4 regions of the Wukongibacter baidiensis genome follow, and region 3 is predicted to be linked to each of the others. Evidence: riboswitches for the same ligand, from Rfam matches in the RefSeq annotation. Region 3 holds a riboswitch; each other region holds the start of a gene.

The links. A riboswitch is a leader RNA that binds a small molecule or an ion and turns the genes downstream of it on or off. The one in region 3 is predicted to bind cyclic di-GMP.
Region 1: it holds a riboswitch for cyclic di-GMP, as region 3 does, so the genes downstream of both, R9X47_RS10655 (methyl-accepting chemotaxis protein) here and R9X47_RS09885 (Na-translocating system protein MpsC family protein) in region 3, are expected to answer to the same signal.
Region 2: it holds a riboswitch for cyclic di-GMP, as region 3 does, so the genes downstream of both, R9X47_RS05730 (hypothetical protein) here and R9X47_RS09885 (Na-translocating system protein MpsC family protein) in region 3, are expected to answer to the same signal.
Region 4: it holds a riboswitch for cyclic di-GMP, as region 3 does, so the genes downstream of both, R9X47_RS22150 (HD-GYP domain-containing protein) here and R9X47_RS09885 (Na-translocating system protein MpsC family protein) in region 3, are expected to answer to the same signal.

Annotation. Positions count from the first base shown of each region.
Region 1 covers NZ_CP138202.1:2,353,081-2,359,351, forward strand. Annotated here, with positions in the region: gene R9X47_RS10655 (methyl-accepting chemotaxis protein) at 1-2,230, opposite strand, end outside; cyclic di-GMP riboswitch class I at 2,555-2,642, opposite strand; gene R9X47_RS10660 (2-oxoacid:acceptor oxidoreductase family protein) at 2,993-3,538, opposite strand; gene R9X47_RS10665 (thiamine pyrophosphate-dependent enzyme) at 3,540-4,286, opposite strand; gene R9X47_RS10670 (3-methyl-2-oxobutanoate dehydrogenase subunit VorB) at 4,286-5,347, opposite strand; gene R9X47_RS10675 (4Fe-4S binding protein) at 5,380-5,610, opposite strand; gene R9X47_RS10680 (ATP-binding protein) at 5,678-6,271, opposite strand, start outside.
Region 2 covers NZ_CP138202.1:1,200,865-1,207,135, reverse strand. Annotated here, with positions in the region: gene R9X47_RS05750 (pyridoxal phosphate-dependent decarboxylase family protein) at 1-797, shown strand, start outside; gene R9X47_RS05745 (TetR/AcrR family transcriptional regulator) at 931-1,461, shown strand; gene R9X47_RS05740 (hypothetical protein) at 1,811-2,344, shown strand; gene R9X47_RS05735 ([Fe-Fe] hydrogenase large subunit C-terminal domain-containing protein) at 2,550-3,800, opposite strand; cyclic di-GMP riboswitch class I at 4,197-4,284, shown strand; gene R9X47_RS05730 (hypothetical protein) at 4,397-5,182, shown strand; gene R9X47_RS05725 (sensor histidine kinase) at 5,658-6,271, shown strand, end outside.
Region 3 covers NZ_CP138202.1:2,192,856-2,199,126, forward strand. Annotated here, with positions in the region: gene R9X47_RS09870 (chemotaxis protein CheW) at 1-216, opposite strand, end outside; gene R9X47_RS09875 (methyl-accepting chemotaxis protein) at 254-2,533, opposite strand; gene R9X47_RS09880 (PAS domain S-box protein) at 2,549-2,998, opposite strand; gene R9X47_RS09885 (Na-translocating system protein MpsC family protein) at 3,198-3,560, opposite strand; cyclic di-GMP riboswitch class I at 3,733-3,818, opposite strand; gene R9X47_RS09890 (iron-containing alcohol dehydrogenase) at 4,033-5,193, opposite strand; gene R9X47_RS09895 (MerR family transcriptional regulator) at 5,217-5,618, opposite strand; gene R9X47_RS09900 (NifU family protein) at 5,854-6,075, opposite strand; gene R9X47_RS09905 (nitroreductase family protein) at 6,120-6,271, opposite strand, start outside.
Region 4 covers NZ_CP138202.1:4,894,115-4,900,385, reverse strand. Annotated here, with positions in the region: gene accD (acetyl-CoA carboxylase, carboxyltransferase subunit beta) at 1-391, opposite strand, end outside; gene R9X47_RS22160 (acetyl-CoA carboxylase biotin carboxylase subunit) at 470-1,813, opposite strand; gene accB (acetyl-CoA carboxylase biotin carboxyl carrier protein) at 1,823-2,269, opposite strand; gene R9X47_RS22150 (HD-GYP domain-containing protein) at 2,480-3,577, opposite strand; cyclic di-GMP riboswitch class I at 3,712-3,796, opposite strand; gene R9X47_RS22145 (cupin domain-containing protein) at 4,007-4,456, opposite strand; gene eutH (ethanolamine utilization protein EutH) at 4,511-5,614, opposite strand; gene eutM (ethanolamine utilization microcompartment protein EutM) at 5,661-5,942, opposite strand; gene R9X47_RS22130 (hypothetical protein) at 6,082-6,271, opposite strand, start outside.

The DNA of each region.
Region 1 (6,271 bases), 160 kb from region 3:
CTACTTTAAATCTATCCATTGATTGGTTTAAGCTTTCTACTAAGTCAATCAGTTCTTTTGATATATCCCTTAGTTGTTGTGAGGAGCTTGCTTGTTGCTGAGTTGAAGCCATAACTTCTTCTGTTCCTGCTGCTGACTCCTCTGTAACTGCGGCTATGCTTTCCACTGCATCTATGGTCATATTTTTGTACTCTGTTATGTCTTCTACTGCTTTACCTACTTCATTTACTTCCTGAACAATGGATTCAACGGAGTCTATGATATTCTTGAAGGCTGAATCTGTGTCGAATACTGCAAGGTGCTGCTCTCCGAAAATCTTTTCTCCTGCTTCAACTGATTGAACAGTGCTTGTAACGTCTGTGTTTATTTCATTTGCTAAGTCAGTTATTTTATTTGTTGCATCCTTTGATTGCTCAGCTAGTTTTCTTATTTCATCGGCAACAACGGCAAAGCCCTTACCAGCCTCTCCTGATCTTGCTGCTTCGATGGCTGCATTTAGTGCCAAAAGATTTGTCTGATCACTTATGCTCTTTATAAGGTCAACTATGTTGATTATTTCGGACACGCTGTCCTTCAGCTGTGTAATGGTTTCTTTAGTTGCTCCAGATATCTGAGCATATTCTTCAGTTTTTTCATAAAGGCTCTTAACTGTATTTGTAGCGTTATTGCTTATTTCTTTAGTCTTATCTGTTGCCTCATGTACTACCTTTATACTATGAACCATATTGTCTATTCTGTTTGACAGCTGGCTCATTGTATTTGTAGCATCCTCAGCGCTTCTAGCCTGCTCTGAAGCTCCGTTGGCAATTTCTCCAACTGATACAGCTACTTGTTCAGATACCATTGTGTATTGCTCTGCAATATCGTCCACATTCTTTGTACTGTTCTCAACAGACTTAAAGGTTGCGTTGGTATCTTTTATTAGGTTTCTCATGCTATCTATCATGTGATTAAATCCAGTAGATAGCCTTCCAATTTCATTCTTTCCAACAAGGTCTGATTTAACTGTTAAATCTCCTTCTTGAACTTTAGTCATAAGTCCCATTATTTTCTTAAGAGGATTTGTTATGCTAAATGTTATGTATATGGATAGAAGTACTGATACTATAACACATACAATAGCGATAGTTATAGTCATTTGACCTACTTGATTTACATCACCCATTAGTGACTTCATTGGGATAACCGATAGGATCGTCCATCCATTCGCACATTTACTATATGCCACTAGTCCATCATCTTGAAGAAATGATCCAGATTGTGAATCTTCAGGTATATTAGCTGTGAAGATATTATTCATTTCTGCATCTTCTTCATCCACAACCTTTGTTTGTGTTTCGCTTGATTCCTCGGCAGCTTCTTTTGCCTCTTCACCTTCAGCAGCTGGTTCTGCCTTTTCTTCTGCTACGCCTTCTTCACCATAGATGATAGTTCCATCTTTGCCAGCTATTAATAGTTCTGATCCTTCACCCATATTTATATTACTAAATAATTTTTCAACGGTTTTTGTCTCGATTTCTAGGATTACAATCCCTGCTCTAATGTTATAGTAATCTGAAACCTCTCTCATGGCATGTATCTTGTCGTAATGCCCTAATAAACCAGGTGTCCAGAAAACTTGATTTTTTGAATTGCTCACATCTTTGAATAAATCAGTCTTAGTAAATTTTCCATCCTTTAAAAACTCTGCTACATCCTTATTGTTTCCAGCACTTATTACCTCTCCGTTAAGTCTAAGAACAGTTATCGATCTTATATCTGGAGTTGATAGGATTACATTCCATAGTACCTGCTCTACTTTTTTTGTATCTTTTAACTTTTCATGTTGATTAGCATAGTTTCTTGTGGCTAAAACCTTTTGAAGCTCTCGATCTGATTTTACAAGCATTGCTGCCTTTTCGATATCTTCTAGCTTTGAATCTAGTATGAGTGCATTTTGTGTTGATAGTTGCTCCGTAAGCCCACCTACCTTTTTTTCTATTGTGCTGTGGAAGCGAGTGTAGGAAAATCCTCCAACTATTAAGATTGGAACTACACTTAGAATCAAGGAAAATATCATTAGTTTTGCCTTGATACTTAGATTGTTGTTTTTCACTTTCTTCGATTTTTTGCTAAAGTTCATCTTCTTTTCTGGTGTCACTTTCTTTTCAGTTTTCGTTTTCTTCGGCTTTTTCTTGAAGTTTACCTTCTTTAGGCTTAGCTTCTTTTTTGCCTTCATCTTCTTTAGCATGTTCCACCTACCTCCATAACTTATAAACATAATAATACCATCTACTACATGTAACTCTGCGTCCCAATCCCATATTATATTTTCACTTTAGAGCCTAGAGTTGCCCCTTAGCGTGCCTATACAGGCAATCTATTTTTTTAACACATAGGAAATTATAAATCCCTTACAAATTATAATTTCTGTTGTGTATTTCAACAAAGTCTACTTTGAAAATCGCCATTAAAGACTTTTTTATATAAATTAAGGCATCCATAATAAAACGGATGCCTTGATATTCATATAGTGTCATGTAAAATTTTTATCACAACTATATCAAATATATATTTTGGCAACCTGGCGATCATAGAACGTATTATTCCTTAGACCCATAGCTTTGCGACCCTATCTTTCGATAGATGTGCCCTTCTCAAATCTCTTGATTTTTTTTTTATTATCAATGAACTTTTGTATTACTATTTCCCTTAAAATTATACCATATTTTTCGATACTTGACGTCATTTTCTAAAAAAACATATAAATGGCCATAAATATGATACTATATTAAAATTTCGACACATACTCTTTTTTTCCTTCTGGATAACCACGATTACATACCTTTCAGAAAAATTAGGTCTAAAGTCCTAATCCCTAGGTTTAAAGTACCACTTCCCAGAAACTATTCTATAGTCTTGATGTTTAGCAGCTATAATTCTACATAATATTCATTTTACAACGCAAAAAGCAGGCAATATATGCCTGCTTTAAAGTCAAATCTTAATATTATTATGCTTTTACAGCTTCTGCTCCTCTTTGAAGGGCCTCTTGGTTTAATGGAATTAAGTGCTCTTTAGAAGGTCCAAATACCTTTCTTAAAGCTTCTATAACAGTTTCAACCTTAACAACCTTTGTAAGTTCTAAGTATGCTCCTAGCATTACCATATTAGCAACTTTACTGTTACCAATTTCCACAGCTATTTCATTAGCTGGGATACAGTAAGCCTTTACATCTTGTCTTTCAGGTTTTCTATCTATTAGTGAGCTATTTATTAGAACCATTCCATCAGCTTGTAATTCTGATTCGAATTTTATTAATGATGGTAGATTCATAACTATAGCTGCTGTAGCATTATGAGCTATGATTGGAGAACCTATTGGAGTATCTGATACAGTTACGTTACAGTTAGCTGTACCTCCACGCATTTCAGGTCCATAAGAAGGTAACCATGATACATGCTTTTCTTCAATCATTCCAGCATATGAAAGTAACTGTCCCATCGACATAACTCCCTGGCCACCGAATCCTGCACAAATCACTCTTTCAGTTGTCATATTACTCAGCCTCCTCTGGGGTACGGAAATTTCCAAGTGGATAGTATGGAATCATGTTATCTTCTAACCACTTAAGAGATTCTACTGGAGTTAATCCCCAGTTAGTAGGGCATGTAGATAATATTTCTACTATTGAGAAACCTTTACCAGCTAATTGATGCTCAAAGGCTTTCTTTATAGCTTTCTTAGTCTTTCTTATGTTTGCTGCATTATGCACAGATGTTCTTTCTACGAAAGTAGCACCTGGAATAGTTGCAAGCATTTCAGATACCTTAAGAGGCATACCTGTAGTTTTAGTATCTCTACCATAAGGTGAAGTTGTAGCTTTTTGTCCTGGTAATGTAGTTGGAGCCATTTGTCCACCTGTCATACCATATATTGCATTATTTACGAATATTGTAGTCATGTTTTCACTTCTATGTGCCGCATGAATTATTTCAGCAGTACCTATAGACGCTAAGTCACCGTCTCCTTGGTAAGTAAATACAACGCTATCAGGATGTACTCTCTTTATACCAGTTCCAACTGCAGGTGCACGACCATGAGCAGCTTCATGCATATCACAATTAAAGTAATCATATGCTAAAACTGAACATCCAACAGGTGCAACACCAATTGACTTTCCTAATACTCCAAGCTCTTCTAATACCTCTCCAACTAGTCTGTGGACAACTCCATGAGTACATCCAGGGCAATAATGGAAAGGAGTTTCAGTTAACCCTTCTGTTCTTTTGAATACAACAGCCATTACTTAGCACCCCCTAACATTTCTTTAGCCTTATCAACGATTTCTTGTGGAGATGGAATCATTCCACCAACTCTACCGTAGAAGCCTACTGGTAATCTACCGTTGTTAGCAATCTTTACGTCGTCAAGCATTTGTCCACAGCTCATTTCAACTGTTAAGATACCCTTTGCGCTTTCAGGTATTTCATCAAATGCCTTATGTGGGAATGGCCATAAAGTTATAGGTCTTATTAAACCTGCATTTATTCCTTCAGCCTTTAGTAATTCAATAGCATTCTTAACTATTCTTGAAGTAGTACCGTATGCACATAATACTAAGTCTGGATTTTCCATGTTGTACATTTCATATCTAACTTCGTTCTTTTCAATTTCTCTTAATTTATTTTGAATTTCATGATTTAATTCTTCTAATGCTTCTGGGTCAAGTCTAAGTGAGTTGATAATGTTTGGCTTTCTCTTACCCTTTGTTCCATCTGTAGCCCAATCCTTAGCTGGAAGATCTCTCTTCTTAGGCTCCTTGAATTCGATTGGCTCCATCATCTGTCCAATCATACCATCACCAACAACCATAACTGGGTTTCTGTAGTAGTCTGCAACATCAAATGCTTCCATAGTTAAGTCAACAGCCTCTTGAAGATTTGCTGGAGCATAAACGATTAATTTATAGTCTCCGTTTCCTCCACCTCTTGTTGACTGATTGTAGTCAGACTGAGCTGGTTGGATACCACCTAGTCCAGGACCTCCTCTTACTATGTTTACAATAACACATGGAAGTTCTGCACCTGCTATATATGATATACCCTCTTGCTTTAGAGCGATCCCTGGTGAAGATGAAGAAGTCATAACTCTTGCACCTGCTCCTGCTGCTCCATAAACCATGTTAATAGCTGCAACTTCACTCTCAGCTTGAACGAATGTTCCACCATGCTTTCCAAATTCTCTAGCCATAAACTCTGGAAGCTCATTTTGTGGTGTTATTGGATAGCCAAAGAAAAACTTACAACCAGCCTTTATAGCTGCTGCACCAATGGCTTCATTACCTTTCATCAATATCTTAGCCATATCTATATCTCCCTCCTCGATATCTAAATATCTTACTTCTCTATTTCTCTTTCAACTGATATTACAACATCAGGACAGATAGTAGCGCAGTTTCCACATCCTATACACTTGTCCATCTCTTTTACTCCTGCTGGATGATATCCTTTGATGTTAATTCTTTCAGTATCTAACTCTATTATGTTAACTGGACATGCTGTTGTACAAAGCTCACAGCCTTTACATAAGTCTTCTTTGAAAAAAACCTTTCCCTTTGCCTTAGCCATTGTTACAACCCTCCTCATTCTAAATAGTAAGTTATATAAAATCTTCACTACTACAAGTTTCAGAAAATTACATCCAATCCTCCCTCATATACATCTTGATAGGGAAAATCTGTCCCTCTATGTCCTTAGGCAGCTGTCGGGCAACCTCTTCTATAGCACTGACATATTTGATTGGAATAGATAATTTTTCTGAAACTTTAATAGCAAGTTCTTGACCTCTTAGTACATCATCTACCGTTGTATGTCTAAGCAGATGTGTATTATTAATAATTCCAGTAACCTTAGTCCTAGATGCTGCTTCAATACCTTCGATATGCTCTATTGCATCTTCTACTGTTTGAGTTCCTGGTCTATTGGCATTGATAACACAGAACATATCATAGTTTCCTTCTTTGAAGGAAGCATAGTATCTTGCTAATGCCCTTGCTCCTACAGAGTCTCCTCCAACATCTAAAACTAAATCGTAGGATTTGTCTTGGATTGGAGCAAGTATACTTGCCGAAACAGCTGGAAGATCGGCACCGGATTTCATACCTAGTGAACTTCCTATTACTCTGATTCCCTTCTCTTCAAGGATGTCTTGTTTTTCCCTAGAGCGGAAATATGGATTTACCACATCAAGATCTCCCAGAGCAACTTTTTTTCCTTCCTCGGCCAGCTT
Region 2 (6,271 bases), 990 kb from region 3:
CACTATCGATTATTGGTCTCGGGAATGACAGCGTTATCAAAGTTCCTGTAGATGAGCAGGGGAGAATAAGAACAGATAAAATGCCTGAACTAGATAGTAAAACTCTAATTATTCTACAGGCTGGAAATGTTAATTCTGGAGCCTTCGATGATTTTGAAAAAATATGCTCAAAGGCCAATAAAGCAGGTTCTTATGTTCATGTCGATGGAGCATTTGGACTTTGGGCAGCAGCTAATGAAAAATTTAATCATCTAATTAAAGGTATTGAATTAGCAGACTCATGGTCAGTAGATGGACATAAGACATTGAATGCGCCATATGATAATGGAATTATCCTGTGTAGGCACAAAGAGATGCTTGTTAATTCTATGCATATGATAGGGTCCTACATTATTTATAGTGATAATAGGGATGGAATGTTATATACATCGGAAATGTCCAGGAGAGCTAGAGCAATAGATTTGTGGGCGACATTGAAGGGATTAGGCAAAAATGGTGTTTCGGAATTAGTATGGGAGCTTCATAAGAAAGCAATCTACTTTTCGAAGTTGCTTAAAGAGGGGGGCTTAGAAATACTGAATGATGTCGTTTTTAATCAAGTATTAGTAAGATTTGAGTCCGATGAAAAAACTGAGCTGTTGATAAAGAATATTCAAGAATCAGGGGTTTGTTGGTTAGGCGGAGCTAAATGGGAAGGTAAATCAGTGATGAGAATCAGTGTAAGTTCATACAAAACAACTTATAAGGATATCGAGATTTCGGCTAATGAGATATTAAGGATTTCAGACAAAATGTGATAAGAAAAGTTAAACTTCATTTATTGACAAATTTAGAATAGATTAATATAATTAGACTAGTAAGTGTTTACTAACTTAATTATATTATGAGGTGATTAAAATAACTACCCGCGAAAAATTACTAAAGGCTACAATGGAACTAGTAAATGATTTTGGATTTCATAATACACCTACATCTAAAATTGCTAAAAAAGCAGGATTTTCTGAAGCAACAATATATAAGCATTTTTCAAATAAAGATGAACTGATAATTGAAGTGTATCTCAAAATAAAGTCTGATTTAGATAAATTTGTCTCGAAGGATGCGGACAAGATAATTGATATTAGAGAAAGAACAATAAAGGCATTGAATAATTACTTAGATTATTTCCTGACACATCGTCATGAATTAATGTATTATTTGCAATTTAATTATTCAAACTATATGAATCAAGTGATTCATGAAATGGGTAGGAAAAGATTAGAACGTGTTAACCAAGATATTATTGAAAATATTGATAAGGGTTATTTTCGAAATATGCCAATGGCACTCTACGAGGCATTCGTTCATGTACCTATACTTGAAGTTGCTAGGGCATATCATACAGGTGAGTTAGATCTTACAGAAGAACTTAAGAAACAAGTAGTTTCAAATATTTTAAACTTTATATTAAAAATCGAATAATGATATAGAGATTCAAATAGAACTATTAATTTATACATATCAAAACTTCTCAGAAACATCGAGTATTTTGATATGTATAAATTAAGTTCTGGTATATGAACTCAAGGTATATAATTTTTTTTTCAAAATAAAGTTAGTGATTAATTACTAACAAAAGGGGGGAGATATTGTAAATAAATTGAATCTGCATGAAGAAATCAATTTGAATAAAGTAGTTGTTATGTTGTATTTTATTAAAAAAAGTGTAGGTGTTTATAATGGATAAGATATTATTTGTAGGTGTTTATTTTGGATTGGCAGCAATAATTTGGTTATTAGCTCGTAGAACAGATGAGAAAGGAGAGAGATAATGGTAACAGGACATTTTACCACGGCGTTAGTTCCCTATAGTAAGAACAAAGAATATCCGTTATTCTTATTATTGATTATTGTTCAAATACAGGATCTTCTAATTCCTCTAGATCTGATAACGCAGAAGTTAGGAATTTCTGAATTATCAAGTTTGCAAATGACTTACAGTCATGATATTATTCCAGCGGCTATTATGGCTATTCTAGTTGGAATAATTATGTACATCATATATAAAGATAGAAACTTAGCACTTTGGAGTTTGGGCTTAGTAGTTTTTCATGAAATTTGCGATTTGTTTTCGGGTTTTTCACACAATATTTTTGGAACGGATACTATGTCAATTGGTTTTGATTTTTATAGAACTGCTCCAATGAATGCCTATATTATTGAATTTTTGTTAGCTGTAGTTTGTTTATCATATTTTGTTATACAGAGGAAGAAAGATAATGATCCTATTAGCATGAAAAAATTAATACTTTTATCGAGTGTAATTTTTCTTCCAATAATAGGTATGATGATTAATGCTGCATAAGGAAATTCGGTGTGATAGAAGAGTTATAGAGAGAATAGTGCAGGAGTTAAGAGATGAAGCTTCATATTTGTAAGAAATAATAAAATATATTATATAATTAAAAGCTAAAAAGACATCATTATAGATAATGTTCAGGTTATCCTGTACTTTCTATAATGATGTCCTTTATTATAATAGAATGGTTTGCTCTATCATAAAGTTTTACCTATTTAGACTGTTCCTCAAATCTCTTCTTAAATAAAACCATGCAATCGTCAAGCTGTGTTTGACCGAGTGCTATATCTTCTGCCATGGTTTGACATGATGGAGAGCCACAAGCGCCGCAGTCAAGCTTTGGTAATTGCATTTTGATCTTCATACATTCAGACATTTTTTTCATGGCCTCAACAACATCACTTCCAAAGACATTATTCTTTATAGGAGTTATTTCTTCATTTAAAGCTATTTCATCGTCATTTAAATCGTAGTCTTGGCTTTGAGGAATAGATAGATGCTTTTCAGATAATCTTCGTATTCTATTTTTGGCAATAAATGGACTTTCAATGGCCAGAACTCCTCCAACGCAACCATTTGTACATGAAAGGAGTTCAGCAAACCTAATTCCAGTTAATCTTCCATCCTCTATATCATCTAGAATGTTAATCACATTCTCTATACCATCAACACATATATAGTCTTCGATTCCAAGGGCTGAGGTCTCTCCACCAGCCTTAGCCCAACCAATACCCTTTCCAGAAAGATAATAAGGTAAAGGCTCTAAGGATGACTCGAGATTTCTAACTATAAATGGATGTATTTCTTTAAAAGATATAACTCCATCAACGGAAGACATCTTTGAGCCTATTGGATTTTTTACACTAGTTACCTTAGATGGACATGGACTAATAAAAAATACACCGATGTCAGAAGGTGAAAGGCCAAGCTTTTTACATGCCTCTTTTCTTGCTATAGTAGCTGCTATCTCCATAGGTGATTCTATAGGGAGTATATGATTAATCAAGTTAGGAAATCTTACTCTTATAAGCCTTACAATAACTGGACATGAAGAAGATAGTAGTGGCTGTATATCACTGGTTTCAATTATTTTTTTTGTATATTCTGTATAGATGTCAGCGGCTCTTGTTACTTCAAACACTTCATCAAAACCCACGGCTTTTAAGGCAGCTAATATTTTACCAGGTTTATTTTTACTTCCAAATTGGGAATAAAAACTTGGTGCTGGTAGAGCAATTTTATATTTATATGGTTCTATATTATCAATAGAATCCGAAACGCTATCTTTGGCGTGTTCAGGACATTTTCTTATGCATTCTCCGCAATCGATACATTTAACTCCTGTTATTCTCGCTTTTCCATTTCTAACTCTAATAGCCTGAGTTGGACACTTTCTAATACAGTTAGTACATCCAATACATATATCATCTTTTAAAACCACAGAATGAAAATTACTGCTCATAATAGACCCTCCGTTTTCGTAAGAAAGATATATTTTGCATTATATTCTATTATCAATTAATCAAATATATACAATACAATAAATATTTTACATTCAAAGACTTGATAGCTAACCTATATGATGATGTTAAATATCCAGAACGTAATAGATTTTTCGTAACTTATATAATTAATAAATTTATTTTTTTAAAGCACCTATAAATTATTGTAACATACTTAATAATCTTAAGCATGTGAAAATTCTATTATTTTTATAAGTTTTCTAAATTTTGTTTAAAAGATAAAGGGGACATCGTAATTAGCTTCTATAGAGAAGTATATATAAGTGGTTATAACCAAATTGATATATACGACAAAATATGATATCATATTACAATATGTGATAAAAAATTATATGATTAGAAAGTGGCACACCTGTCGAAAGGCAGGGTCGCAAAGCCATGGGTCTAAGGGAAAAAAGTTCCTATGATTGCCAGGTTGCCTAAATATTATAGTATGCTATTGAGGCAACTGCATTTGTGTAGTTGTCTTTTTCTATAGAATTTACAGTGTATGATGAGCTAGGATTAGTAATATTAGTGAAGCGGAGGAGTTGGAGTGGATAAGAGATTTACAAAAACAATAGAAATGCCTGATAGTACACTGAATTTAAAATCTCCATCACAACTAAATCTAGAATATAGATTGTTAGACGCTATGGATGAAGAACTAATTTTAGATGCTGCCGAGTGTCTTTCTGAAACCCTTGTGGAGACAGATAGTTGCAGAGGAAAAATAAGCGAACCTATGGTAAATGCCTTGGGATTATCCAAAAGAGATATGTTCGAATTTGCTTTAAAATGTATTAGAGATTTGGTTGTTCATGAGTTATCATTTGTTGCTTTGGATAAAAAAACTAATAGAGTAGTTGCTGTAGTTGTAAGTGAAAATTTTGATCCCGAGAAAAAGAACTTTAGTTTTAAAGGGAGTTTAGCACCTATGAATGACATTGTAGATTTCCTAGCTGAAATTGACAATAGGTTTCTTAATACAGTTCAGTTTAAAACCGGATGCATGGCGGAAAAAAATGAATATGTGCAAGTATTTATGTGTGGCTCTAGGTTGGCTAAGTTCAGAGGATATGTTATTGCAAAGCTAATAAAATTGATTATGGATAGAGCAAGGAAGAATGGATATAAGGGAATATTCGCTAAGACAACAACATCTGGATATGCTAAAATTTTTACGGAATATCATAATTTTCACTTAGTCTATGACAAAGAAAACAAGCCCATACTTAAAACATTCTCAAGTGTTGAAGCCTTAAAAAAAATACCTCCAGAGATATCAGAAGACTGTAGGATTTTTTATAGGGCTTTGGGAAACGATCGAACTCTTTTATAGTAAAATAAGAATGCTGAATACCAGATATAAACCCCTTTTAATAGATACATTTATGTGGCTTAAAAATATCTATTAAAAGGGGCTTTTTTATAAATTAAAGAGTTAAAAAATAATATGGGCTCTGCCTGGAAGCAGTAGCCCTATTGTAGAGGTAATGCTAAAGATTTTTCTATTTTAAGAGAGGATTATGATTAGCATTTCTTATAAGTATATACTACATGAGTAATGTTAACTAAAGATTAATACAATGTTAAATCTATGAAAAGTGTAGTTTCGTGGGGTAAATAAATGATTTTTTCAAAAAAACGGGATGGAGTGATAGAGATTCCAGTGAAAACTTTAATTTATACACATCAAAAATCCTAAGAAACATCAGATATTTTGATAAGTTTAACTAGGAACTCTCTATATATGGTAAAATATTATTGAGTTTGATGCACTCGGAACCTACGTAGTTAAATATGGAGGATAGATAATGTTTAAAAGTATATTTAATAAGCTTTTGATTACTAATCTAATTATTATAGTTTGCATAATTTCAATTTTGTCCCTTATTCTATCGGCAGTTTACAGAGTACATATCTTTAATGAAAAAGAAGAGTCACTTAACTTTGTAGCAATAAAGGTTCAAGAGGTCGTTAATGACTTTAATAATAAAGATCTTTCTAAAAAGGAACTAGAAGCCTATTTGAATTCCTTAGGATATATTACTGATTCAAGCATCTATCTATTAAAATTAAATAAAGAGAGCTTAGAAAACCCAGAAAGCCTAGAGCAAGCAAATGAATTTATGGAAGGATATCTAATAGATGATTTGAAAAAAATACTTGATGATAATGTAGTTTTTAGGAAAAAGCACTATTCTAAAGAATTGGATACCTTTCTTGTTTTTCTAGGGGTACCATTAAAAGTGAATTCAGAAATAAGTGGAACGATTTTAATTTTCTCACCTGTAAATCAAATAACGAGTAATATTACTAGGATGAATCTAATTATCTGGTCTACGGCACTTATAGCTATGATATTGAGTGGAATTTTCATTTATATTAACTCCCTAAGAATATCTAGGCCAATTAAAAGAATCGACGC
Region 3 (6,271 bases):
ATCTAGCTTCTTAAGCTCGATTTTAAACTTCTTTCTTAGATTCACTATTGGAACCACATCACCTCTTAAGTTAATTATTCCTTCTATATGTTCAGGAGTCTTAGGTACCTTTGTAATTTCCAGTTCCTTTAGTCTATTGATTTCACTTACCTTAAGTATATTAAGTCCATATTCTTCACTGCCCAAGGAGAAAACCACATATTGTTTTTCAGTCATTATTTCCCCCCTCTTTAAATGTTTTTTATTCTCGTAGTTATATTTTGAATTGAGATACAACCTCTACTAATTTATTGGAATGATCCGCTAGGCTTTCTGCCGTTGCAGCAGTTTCTTCACTACCAGCAGACACTTCCCCGCTCATATGATTGATATTTTCAGTGGTTGCTAATATTTCTTGACTTGCTGCCGCTTGCTCCTCAGCTGCACTAGCAACTTCTTGTGATATAGAGTTTAAACTTTCTACTGTAACAACTACTGAATCGATTGACTGTATTTGATATTGTACTGCCGTAGAAACTTGAGTAGATAATTCATTAACCTTTTCAATAGCTTCCATAATAGACTTACTTGCAACAGTCTGCTCTTCCGTAGATGAAGCTATTTCTTTAATTAGACTTGTAGTAGTATTTATTGCTTCAAATATTTTATCTAAGGCTATACCAGTATCCTTTACTAGATTAACTCCATTGTCTACCTGCTTTGCTCCTTCGTTTGCCGTACTAACTGCATTATCTACCTGTTCCTGTATTCTTCTGATTAAATCTGTTATATCCTTAGTAGCTTCGCCTGACTTCTCCGCCAATGCTCCTATTGCCCCTGCTACCACAGCAAATCCTTTTCCGTGTTCTCCTGCTCTGGCAGCTTCAATTGACGCATTTAGGGCTAGTAGATTGGTTTGTTCTGCAATGTCATCAATAACCTCAACTATATCTCCTATCTGTACTGCAGCTTTACCTAAACCTTTAATTACTTGGGTTAAATTCTCCATCCCCTTATTTATACTATCCATTTCGGTGATTGTATTGCTCACTGCTTTTTTACCTTCATCTGCAATCTTTACAGTATCCTCTGCTTCTTTACTTGCATTGTTTGAGTTACTAGCAACAGATTCTATTGAAGTATTCATTTGTTTTATTGCACCCATAATATCCACTATATTTTCTACAGTCGCTTGTGTACTTTCTTCTACATCGTTTGAGGTCTTTCTCAGCTCCACTACAGAATTATTTATATCACTTGTGTTATGGGCCATTTCACTTGCACTTTCAGCAACCTCTCCTACTGATCTACTCATTTCATTCATCGTATTTGTTAATTCCCCTATAAGGGTTGATTGATTTTGTGCTGAAGAGGCCATTTCCTCGGAAATACTGCTTGTCTCTTGAGAAGAACTTCCTAGCTGATTTGCGGTTGCTAAAACTTCTTCCATTGCATTTCTTTGTCCATTTATCATGTTATTAAAACTGTTCGCTAAATCCCCTATCTCATCTCTTGTCTTTACATCAGCAGTTACAGTAAGGTCTCCGCTTTCAGCCTCTGACATCAAGTTCATCAATGTTTTAATAGGATTTGTAATTTGTCTAGATACATAGTAGGCTACCAATATTCCTAGTATTATACCGGCTATTGATATAGCTAGTGTCTTATTTCTAATGTCTACTGCAGTCGCCATATATTCCTTTACAGGTATATTTACAGCTACAGACCAGCTTCCAACAGGCTTGTACATATTAAGCTTATATATCCCCTCATATGTATAAAAACCGTAGTGCTCTTCACCATTTATCATTCTTTTAACTTGTTCATTCAACTCCGTACTACTGCTAGATCCTAAATTTTCTTTCAGTATCTTATCTTCCTTTGGATGCTGAAGAAGCACTCCCTTCGAGTCAATCATATATGCATATCCAGTTTCCCCTACATTAACTTCCTTCACAACATTTGATATACTTTCAAATTTGATTACTATCCCTATTACACCTACTATTTCTTTACTGCTTGTTCTCAATGGAATACTATAGATAGTTACAGGCTTATTTGTTAATTTAGACATTACGACTTCATTCCAATAGCTTTTACCTGTTATACTTTCTCTAAAATATTCTCTCTTAGATACATCAATTCCAATATTTGCACCATCACTTGAGTCAAGTATCACTGTCCCACTATTATTTATAATTACTATTTCTTCAGATATATCTTCAATTGCTCCTCTAAATTCCTTCAAGGTTTTTTTGGTAAGTTCCAAGGTTTCATTATCTACTTGACCACTTTTAACTTCATCTGAGTATTTTATAATGGATGGCAATTGACTCAATGTGTTACTAAGTTTTTCAATGCTATTCATCTCAAGTTTTATCTTATCAACTACTCCATTCAGCTCAGTTTTCAGATTGATTTCAGCCTCATGCTTTAAGCTGCTGCTGGTACTTCTGTAGGAGTAAAATCCTACTGCCGATACCGGCACAATAATTAAAATTAGAAAATACACCATTAATTTTGACATTAATCTAAAACCTTTTTTAGTTTGCATGCTATTGCCTCCCTCTTAAAAATTTATTTGTTCAACTTCAGTCAAGTCTTTTACCACCTTAGACATAATATCAACAGCTCTTTCATAGGTTCTTAAAACCTCCTTTTGTTCTGTAAATTCTCTTATGCATTCTACTAAAAAAATCTCATCATTTACTTCCAGTATAGTAGTTTGAATATCAACATCTATTAATTTTTCATCCTTAGTTTTATGTTTGGTTATAACTCTATGATTCTTCTGTTCATTGAAGAAATACTTCATGATTGCATCTACCCTTTGTTTTTCATCTTCCGGAACCTTTAAGTCCCTTATATAAAGATTTTTAAACTCTTCATCACTATACCCATATAAATTGACAGCCGCTTCATTAGAAAAAACCACTTTATATTTTTGATTGAAAATAAGTATTGGTATAGGCAGATAGTTGAAAAAGTTAATATCACTCCACGTCATTTCTTTGGACATGTTTTCTCCTCCTTAGCCACTTTATAAAAATTACTCAGATTAATCGAACCCCTTCGTTTTGGTCGGATTTCTCTTTGAGAAATAACCTCATATAAAAAACCAGCATAATATACGGTATCGGATTTGATACCATCTACTACCCCGGTGTACGTCAAGCCAAGATTTTATCTTTTTTTCTTGTCAATCAGTCCTGCCAGCCTTATTCAATTATTAATGTTAGCTTCGCCACATCTTCAATTGGGCTTCTATAAGCAAAAAGAAATTTAACTTCCTTTTCGACTATCTCAGATATATATTCTTCGATAAAATTTATATTTTTTGCAAAGAATCTCTCTCTTATTTCATTAACAAACCTTATATCCTCAGGATCCTTATTTCCTAATAAGCTTTTTTCTATGTCTACAAGATATCCCTTAAACTCCACCTCAATAATATCCTCTAGTATTTTCACTTTAATATTTTGAGGTCCTCTGCCAAGTTTATTCTTCATAAAGTTAGACATAAAGCTGATTATTTTATTCTGTTGTTTTATTCTTTTAGCCTTAAAGGTCGCAACCGCCATATAATCACAACTTTACTATAAATTTTTGGATAAGTTAATTATACAATCTGCTCAGATTACTAAGCATTTAATCTGGGTTTAAATATATAAAAGGCATCTATGATTTCATAGATGCCTTTTTTGACATAATAACTAATGGGTATCAAAAATAACCCATATACGTTAATGTTCCTTCGGCAACCTGTCAATCATAGGATCTTATCCCTTAGACACATGGCTTTGCGTCCTTACCTTTCAGTAAGTTTGCCATTATCGTTTCAAACTTTATTCTATTGTTTTTTAGTACACTTTTAATCTTTATAGGTCCTTTGTACTATTTACTATAATTCAAATATATATTATTTAATGTTTAATGTCAACAATTTTTGCCAAAGTTAGATTTAATTTTAACAATTTCTCATATAAAATTATTTTTTTATACAAACTACGACATTTAACTACGAATTTCGACTTTTAAAACAAGCTCTATTTGCTATTTTGCAAGTTCGTATATTTCCTTAATAGCATCTTTATCAAGCTTTACATAGCTACCTATTGTATTTGACCCAGCAGCCTTAAGAGCCATTTCTTCAAAACGGTCATCACTTATATCAATTTCACTTAATCTAATAGGCATTTCTATGGATTTAAGGAAGACCTCAAAGCGACGAATTCCCTCTATTGCAATCTCTTTATGGTTTTCAGGATTGTACTCAACATCCCATACTCTCACTGCATACTGGACAAGCTTATCAGGATTCTTTTGTAAGCAATATTTCATCCATGCAGGAAAAATAATTGCTAGCCCAGCTCCGTGGGCAATATCATATATACCACTTAGCTCATGCTCAATATTATGTGACGCCCAATCACTTTCACGGCCTGTATCTAACAGACCATTGTGTGCAATGGTGCTTGCCCACATTATTTCTGCACGTGAATTATAATCTTCTGGTTCTTTTAATGCCTTTGGAGTATTATGAATCATTGTTTTTAATGTTGCCTCGCAAAGACGATCTGTAAAGTCTACATTCTTTGTATTTGTAAAGTATCTCTCCATTACATGGGCCATGATGTCTACAGCTCCACATGAAGTCTGATAAGCTGGTAATGTAAAGGTTAATTCTGGATTCATGATGGCAAACTGAGGGCGCAGTACCAAACTCCCCATAGCTCTCTTCAGCCACCCTTCTTCATTTGTAATGACCGCACCATTACTAGTCTCGCTACCTGCCGCAGGTATAGTTAATACAACACCTATTGGTAATGCTTTACTTACGGCCGTTCCACTAAAGAAGTCCCAAACGTCACCATCATATACAGTTCCTGCAGCAATGGCCTTAGCAGAATCAATAACACTTCCTCCACCAACGGCTAATATAAAATCAACACCTTGTTCTTTACACATTCTAATACCTTCCCTAACCAGTGAGAGCCTTGGATTAGGCTTTACACCTCCAAGTTCTATAAACTCTATATTTTCATCTTGAAGACTCGTAACTATTCTTGAATAGAGGCCAGTTCTTTTAATACTACCGCCACCATAATGCAATAGAATTTTCTTACCATATTTCTTAGATTCAATTCCTACAGTCGATTCTGTCCCTTTTCCAAAGATGATTTCCGTTTTGTTATTATAGTTAAAATCTAACATGTTTTCTTCATCTCCTTATTACCCTATTTATTATCTTCATTAGACCTTGTAGAGCATTGAGAGCATCCACTATGGCCTAAGATTTCTATCTTTTTGTCAATTTTATCAAGATACTTATTTAACTTATCTAGATCCTCTAATACTTTTTGGCGATGCCTCGTTAAAATCTCTTTTTTACGAGAGATCGTCCTGTGAGTATTGTTTTGATCATGCAAATTAATAATATCTCGAATATCGGCTATCGTCATACCCGTTTCCTTTAGACAACGAACAAACTCAATCTTTCCGATATCATTATCGCTGTACACCCTTACACCATTTATATTCTTTTTGATTGGCGGAATAAGACCTTCTTTTTCATAATATCTCAATGTATGTGTGCTTAAGCCTACCTTCTTAGATGTCTGACCTATAGAATAGCTCATTCTATCACCTCAAATTTTTAGAAAAACTCTACTAAGATTATTATATAGGTTAGAGTAAACTTTAAGTCAAGGTCTTGTTATAAATAACATTTGACTTTTACAAACTAAATTCTGACATATATAGTCAATAAGAAGAAAGTCTTTTATAAAGATTCCCAAAGTAGGCTTTGTTTAAACACTTAACAGAAATTATAAAAAAGTAGTCAACATTGTGCAATGTTGACTACTTTTTTATCTATACACCAACTACTTCTTTTACTTCAGGTATTTCTTGTTTCAACACTCTCTCAATTACCATTTTCAATGTCATAGTTGCTCCTGGACAACCTCCACAAGCACCCTGTAATTGAACTTTTACAGTACCATCATCACTAAAACTTACAAACTTAACATCCCCGCCATCTCTTTGAAGCATAGGACGTACTTTTTCTAATGTTTCAATTATTTTATTTTCCATCATAAATCCTCCTCTCTTTCACTTCAAATTTTTTACTAAAGCATTTATCTTATATATTGTATTGTATTTTCTCTTCGCTTTGGTGCGTTTGTAGCTCTCACTTCCTTATACCCTAGCGCTACTGCATAATATGGCTTATATCCTTTAGGAATATTTAATCTCTCTTTGTATTCCTCTCCTTTTTCACTGTTAAATA
Region 4 (6,271 bases), 2.7 Mb from region 3:
CTGTAACAACACCCTCATGCTCTCCTGATTTTTCCTTAGCTCGGTCTATCTTCTCACCATATCCAGGAAAGTTTAAGGGATCTAGAGTTTTCATGTCTTTGTCATATTCTATGAAGCTGTTTTCATCTAAAACTAGATCTACCCTATCCCTTGCTCCTATTCGGAGATGTTGATCACATTTAATGCAAACATTAAAATTATTTATTAAATCTTCTTTTAAAAAGACTTCTCCACAACCTTTGCATTTCATTGAATGATCATTATCTACATCTTTATTTTCTTGCTTTTTTATATTTTTAGGATACTCAGGATATCCTTTTTTATCATTTTTTTCTGTACTATTTATATTTATTGTTCCATACTTTTTTTTACGGAATAGTTCTTTTATCACCTTGGTTCTCCCTTCTTAAACTCAGATTGTTAATATAAGATTAAAAAACTCATAAGATTAATCTAGTTTAAAATAATATTATCTCATCATTTCCTTTTCTATAAAGGAGGTATCGATTTGATTTTCTATAAATTTATCATTGCATAGTATTTGACTATGAAAATCTATATTCGTATTAATTCCTGTTATTATCAATTCATCTAATGCCCTCTGTAATCTTGCAATTGCTTCCTCACGATCTCTTCCCCATGCAATAAGCTTACCTATCATCGAATCATAGGTTGATGGTATTTTATATCCAGCGTATATATGTGTGTCGATACGAATACCATTTCCTCCTGGTACTAAATAATCATTAATAGTACCCGGTGAAGGAGCAAAATTATTATTTATATCCTCTGCATTTATTCTACATTCAATGGCATGACCATTAATTTTTATATCTTCTTGTTTGAATTCAAGCTTCTCGCCACAAGCAATCCTTATCTGCCACTTTATTAAATCCAAACCGGTAATTAGCTCTGTAACAGGATGCTCAACCTGGATTCTTGTATTCATCTCAATAAAATAGTAGTTTCCGTGCTTATCAAGTAAAAACTCTATGGTTCCTGCACTCACATAGTTAACAGCCTTTGCAGCCCTTACTGCCATTTCACCCATTTCTTCTCTCACGGAATCACTTATTATGGTACAAGGGGCTTCCTCTAATACTTTTTGATTACGTCTTTGAAGAGAACAATCTCTCTCTCCTAGGTGAATGACATTTCCGTGCTCATCGGCTAATATTTGAAATTCAATATGTCTCGGTCCCTCAATATACTTTTCTATATACATTGAATCATCATCAAAGGCCGCTGATGCTTCAGCCTTTGCCATATTGAACATATTAATGAACTCATCTCTTTCATAGACAAGCCTCATACCTCTTCCGCCTCCACCGCTGGCGGCTTTTATCATAACTGGAAATCCAATTTCTTCTGCAATTTTGATAGCATCTTCAGCCTTATTAGTAGCATACTCGGATCCTGGAACAACAGGTACTCCTGCTTCAATCATTGTTCTTCTAGCTTCTGATTTATTACCCATTCTGCTTATATGCTCTTCCCTTGGACCAATTAGCTTGATACCATTTGTTTCACACATATTTGCAAACTTTGTATTTTCAGATAGAAAGCCATATCCAGGATGGATAGCTTCCGCCTTAGTAATTTGAGCAGCACTAATAATATTGTTTATATTTAAATAACTTTTAGACGAAATTGCAGGTCCAATACATATTGCTTCATCGGCTAGGTGAACGTGTAAGGAATCCTTATCCATCTCAGAGTATATGGCAACGGTCTCAACCCCTAACTCCTTACAGGCTCTAATAATTCTTACTGCAATTTCTCCTCTATTTGCAACAAGTATTTTCTTAAACATTATGCTTCGTTACCTCCTGATCTTCATTAATGGCTGACCATATTCCACTATATCTTCATTTTCTACTAGGATTTCTACAACCTCACCATCTACCTCACTTTGAATTTCATTCATTATCTTCATGGCTTCAATAATGCACAGTGCCTGATCCTTCTTAACATGAGCTCCTACCTTTGCAAATGGATCTGCATCTGGACTAGGTGAAGCATAAAAAACTCCAACTATAGGAGATTTTACTATGTATAAATCCTCAGTTTCTACTTCCTTACTTTCATATACTTCCTCTTGTACTGGTCTTTCTATAACTTCTGGCTTTTCCTTTACCTCATAAATTCTGTCTTCCTTAATAACTGACTTTGAGATTTTTATTTTAAAGCTATTCTCTTCTATTTCTACATTTTGTATAGATGTTCTATCAATTGTTAATATCAATTCCTTTATATCTTTAACGTTCATAAATATCCTCCTACACATTTTTAGTGCTTAATATTATTACCTGGTACTAATATATGATGCTATTATTATATCATATAATTCTTATTATTCATAGGATCTTTAAAAATACTTTATATATACATTTTTTTTCTAACAAAAATTTATATAAATAAAAGGTAGAGCAACACTGCTCTACCTTCTTGATATAATTTAACTTTTCAAATATAAAAATTATCTTAATTCACATGTATCTTCAACGAATTTAGTAAGCTCCTTCATTAGATCTATAACCTTATCATCGGGATGCAGACTTCCTTCTTTATTGAATACAAGCCTGATTTTAGGTCTTGTTGGATTATCCTTATTATTATCTACTACTATTCCCTTCTCACCAGTATTTAGAATTACACCTGTCCCTTGAGGAAATATTGCAATATTATTTATAAAATGTTTATATATTTCTAGATCTAATTTTACCGTTGTCTCTGCTGACAAAAGCTCTAGTGCCTTATAGGTTTGCATTCTTTCTCTATGGGCTCTATCAGAGGTCAATGCTTCAAACATATCACATATCGATGCTATTCTAATAAATTTATTAAGTTTGCGCCCTTCTACTCCTAAAGGATATCCACTTCCATCTAACCTCTCATGATGCATTAGTATTATTGCCTTTACTATAGCGGAAATATTCATATTCTCTTTAACCATTCCATATCCATATACGGTATGTTTTTTGATAGTTTCATACTCTTCATCTGACAATTTCCCAGGTTTATTTATTATTTCAGAAGGGATATGGGAGTATCCTATATCATGCATTAGACCTGCTATGCCTAGATCTATCAACTGATTTTCATTAAGTCCCATGGCTCTTCCAGTCATTATTGACAATACCGCAACGTTAACACTATGATTATAAGTTGCTAAATCAGTACTCATTATTTCTACCATATTGAATAAACTACCGCTATTCTTCCTTAAATTATTCATAATCTGATTTATAATACCCTTTACATCAGTATATGACTCATCGGAAACATAAGCATTTTTATTCTTTTCATGCTTTTTAGGGGTCATTGTATTGAATAAATTTTTAATTTTTTCAATGGCTTGAATCTTAACTTCAGGATCAATGGCATCTTCAATCTCAATTCCAGCCGATATTTCATCATCAATGTAAACTGCCGGTATATTTTTTTTAAGTAGATTTTTTATATAGCCACCGGTTAATTTTACTCCTCTATGTAATAAAATATTTCCATCTGAATCATATACTTGTTTTCCTAATTCCATTCCAACTTTTAAATGCTTTGACGATACAATTCTCATAAAATCACCTTAATCCATGCTTATTTTATAATTAAAGGCATCTATGATTGATTTCATAGATGCCTCTTGTAATCTAACAATTAATGAGTTATATCATAATTACTTAATCTAAGACTCATTTATGCTAATTTCCATTGGGCAGTCTGTCAATCATAGGGTTACCCCCTTAGACACATAACTTTGCGTCCCTATCTTTCGATAGGTTTGCCATTATCGTGGTAATCATTATTAAGTTTTATATATACTACATACTATTTTAAATCACTATTTACTAAGATTTATATTACTACATATTTACGGTATTTTCAACATGTATTTAGGCCTATAAGATTAACCTGAATTAATTTATTTTTGTACTATATTAGAAGTTTCTCCTTTCAAAAAAAAAGATACCATATTCATAATAAACACGGTATCCTCACAAACTAATTACTGTTCCTGCCAGTTGGCTGGATAAACTACATAGATAAATCTACAAAAATCAGGTGTACTAAATTTAATAGCTGTATTTTTAGGAATTAGTAGTATATCGCCCTTTTTACCAACAACTTTTCTATCTCCTATTATTATTTCCAAGGTTCCATCTATAACGTAATCTATCTCATCATACTTAAGTGTCCAGTCAAAGGATGATTCCTTCATTTCCATTACTCCACATCCGAGTCTTGGACTTTCCTCTAATGATAATACATCCTTTAGATATACTTCATCTCCCTCTTTACCCGTATCAAACTTTTCGGGCTTTACTGTATCTGTCTTTATTGAAATAACTCCGCTTTCATCTACGTGCTTAACAAACTCGTCTTGTTTCTGATTTATATGTTCTGAGATAACTCTCTTGATTATTTCTTCTAGAATTTCCTTATTCATCTCGCTCATTAGTATTGATCCCCCTCCTTTACAGCTAATATCCATGTCCATAGAATTTTAATTCTATTTTGCATGACTTTCTGATGTATTTTTTAGTGACTTATTAGCTATAAATATTGCCAAAACTACTGCTGTAACACCTGCAATTAACTTACCAACAACCATTGGGAATATCATATCCTTTGCAACACCTGCAGTAAAACCAAGGTGATCTCCAAATACAAATGAAGCACTTACTGCAAAGGCAACATTAATGATCTTTCCTCTGTCATCCATATCCTTCATCAAACCAAACATAGGTATATTATTTGCTAAGGATGCAACCATACCTGCAGCTGCAACATCCCCCATACCTAGCAATCTACCCATTTTAAGTAGGGGCTTTTTAAATACCTTTGTAATAAAATGCACCATTGGGAATGCTCCTGCCAACATTAGTGCTATAGAACCTACGATCTCTATACCGTCGGAAACTGGAGCCATACCTGGTATTACAACTATTCCCGTTAAGGTTTCAATAATAATTGCAGCTAAACCGATAGTAATTACAGCAACAACACCTTTACCGAATACAGTAAATCCCTTTATCATCTTTTCAGGTATTTTCCATAATCCAAATGCTAATAACAATGAAACTATGATGATTGGTACCAGATTACTAAATATCATTGATAGTTCGAATCCAGCTGCGATTCCGCCTGCTAAACATCCAATAGGAATAGTTATTAAACCTGCCAATATACCAGTTGCTAAGAATCGGTGATCTTCTTTTTTGATTATTCCAAGGGCTACAGGAATTGTAAAAACAATAGTTGGCCCCATCATACCACCCAGTATTAAACCTGCAAAAAGTCCTGCTTCACGGCTTTGTGCCAATTCCATAGCTAAGGGATATCCACCCATATCGTTTGCTAAAAGAGTTGTTGCAAACATTGCTGGGTCAGCTCCTAAAGCCGTATAAAGAGGTACTACAACTGGTTTCAATATATTTGCAAGTACCGGTGCTAAAGATACAACCCCTACCATTGCAACTGCAAGGGAACCCATTGCCATGATACCTTCATCAAACTGCTCACCTAAACCATACTTGTTTCCTAATATTTTATCAATGGCACCAAGAGCCATAAAAAATACCATAATATAGACAATAATTTCATTAATGCTCATAAATTCTCCCCCTTAATTCAATTATTTTTTTACTAATAACTTATCTTTACTCGCTTTTCGGTAAGACTCCCTCAACTTCCATATGAGGCCGTGGAATAACATGTATAGATACTAATTCTCCTACTCTGTCGGCCGCTGCTGCACCAGCATCTGTTGCCGCTTTTACTGCTCCTACATCGCCTCTTACCATTACTGTTACATAGCCTCCACCTATCTGTTCTTTTCCTACTAAGGTAACATTTGCTGCCTTAACCATTGCATCAGCTGCCTCTATAGCACCTACCAATCCCTTCGTTTCTATCATTCCCAATGCCTTCATAACTGCCATATATATCTCCTCCTTAATTATTTGAGCAAATTGCATAATTACCATCTAAAAAAAACTACTACTACATATAGTCTTAAAGGCCTTCGATCTTTACCACATTTATTATGCAATTGTGCCAAGTCAGAATTATGCAATTCAATTATTCATTAATTCTCTTTAAAACCTTTGAAGTCACTTCTTTAATCTCATCTACATCAGAAATGTTAAATTCATCTGCCAGTAGATTTGTGATGATCTTTATTATCTTTAACTCTTTTTCATCCTGTTTGTCATCATCTAGATTACTAACCTCATCACACTTTTGAGGTTCATTTGTTTTAGCTTCTTCA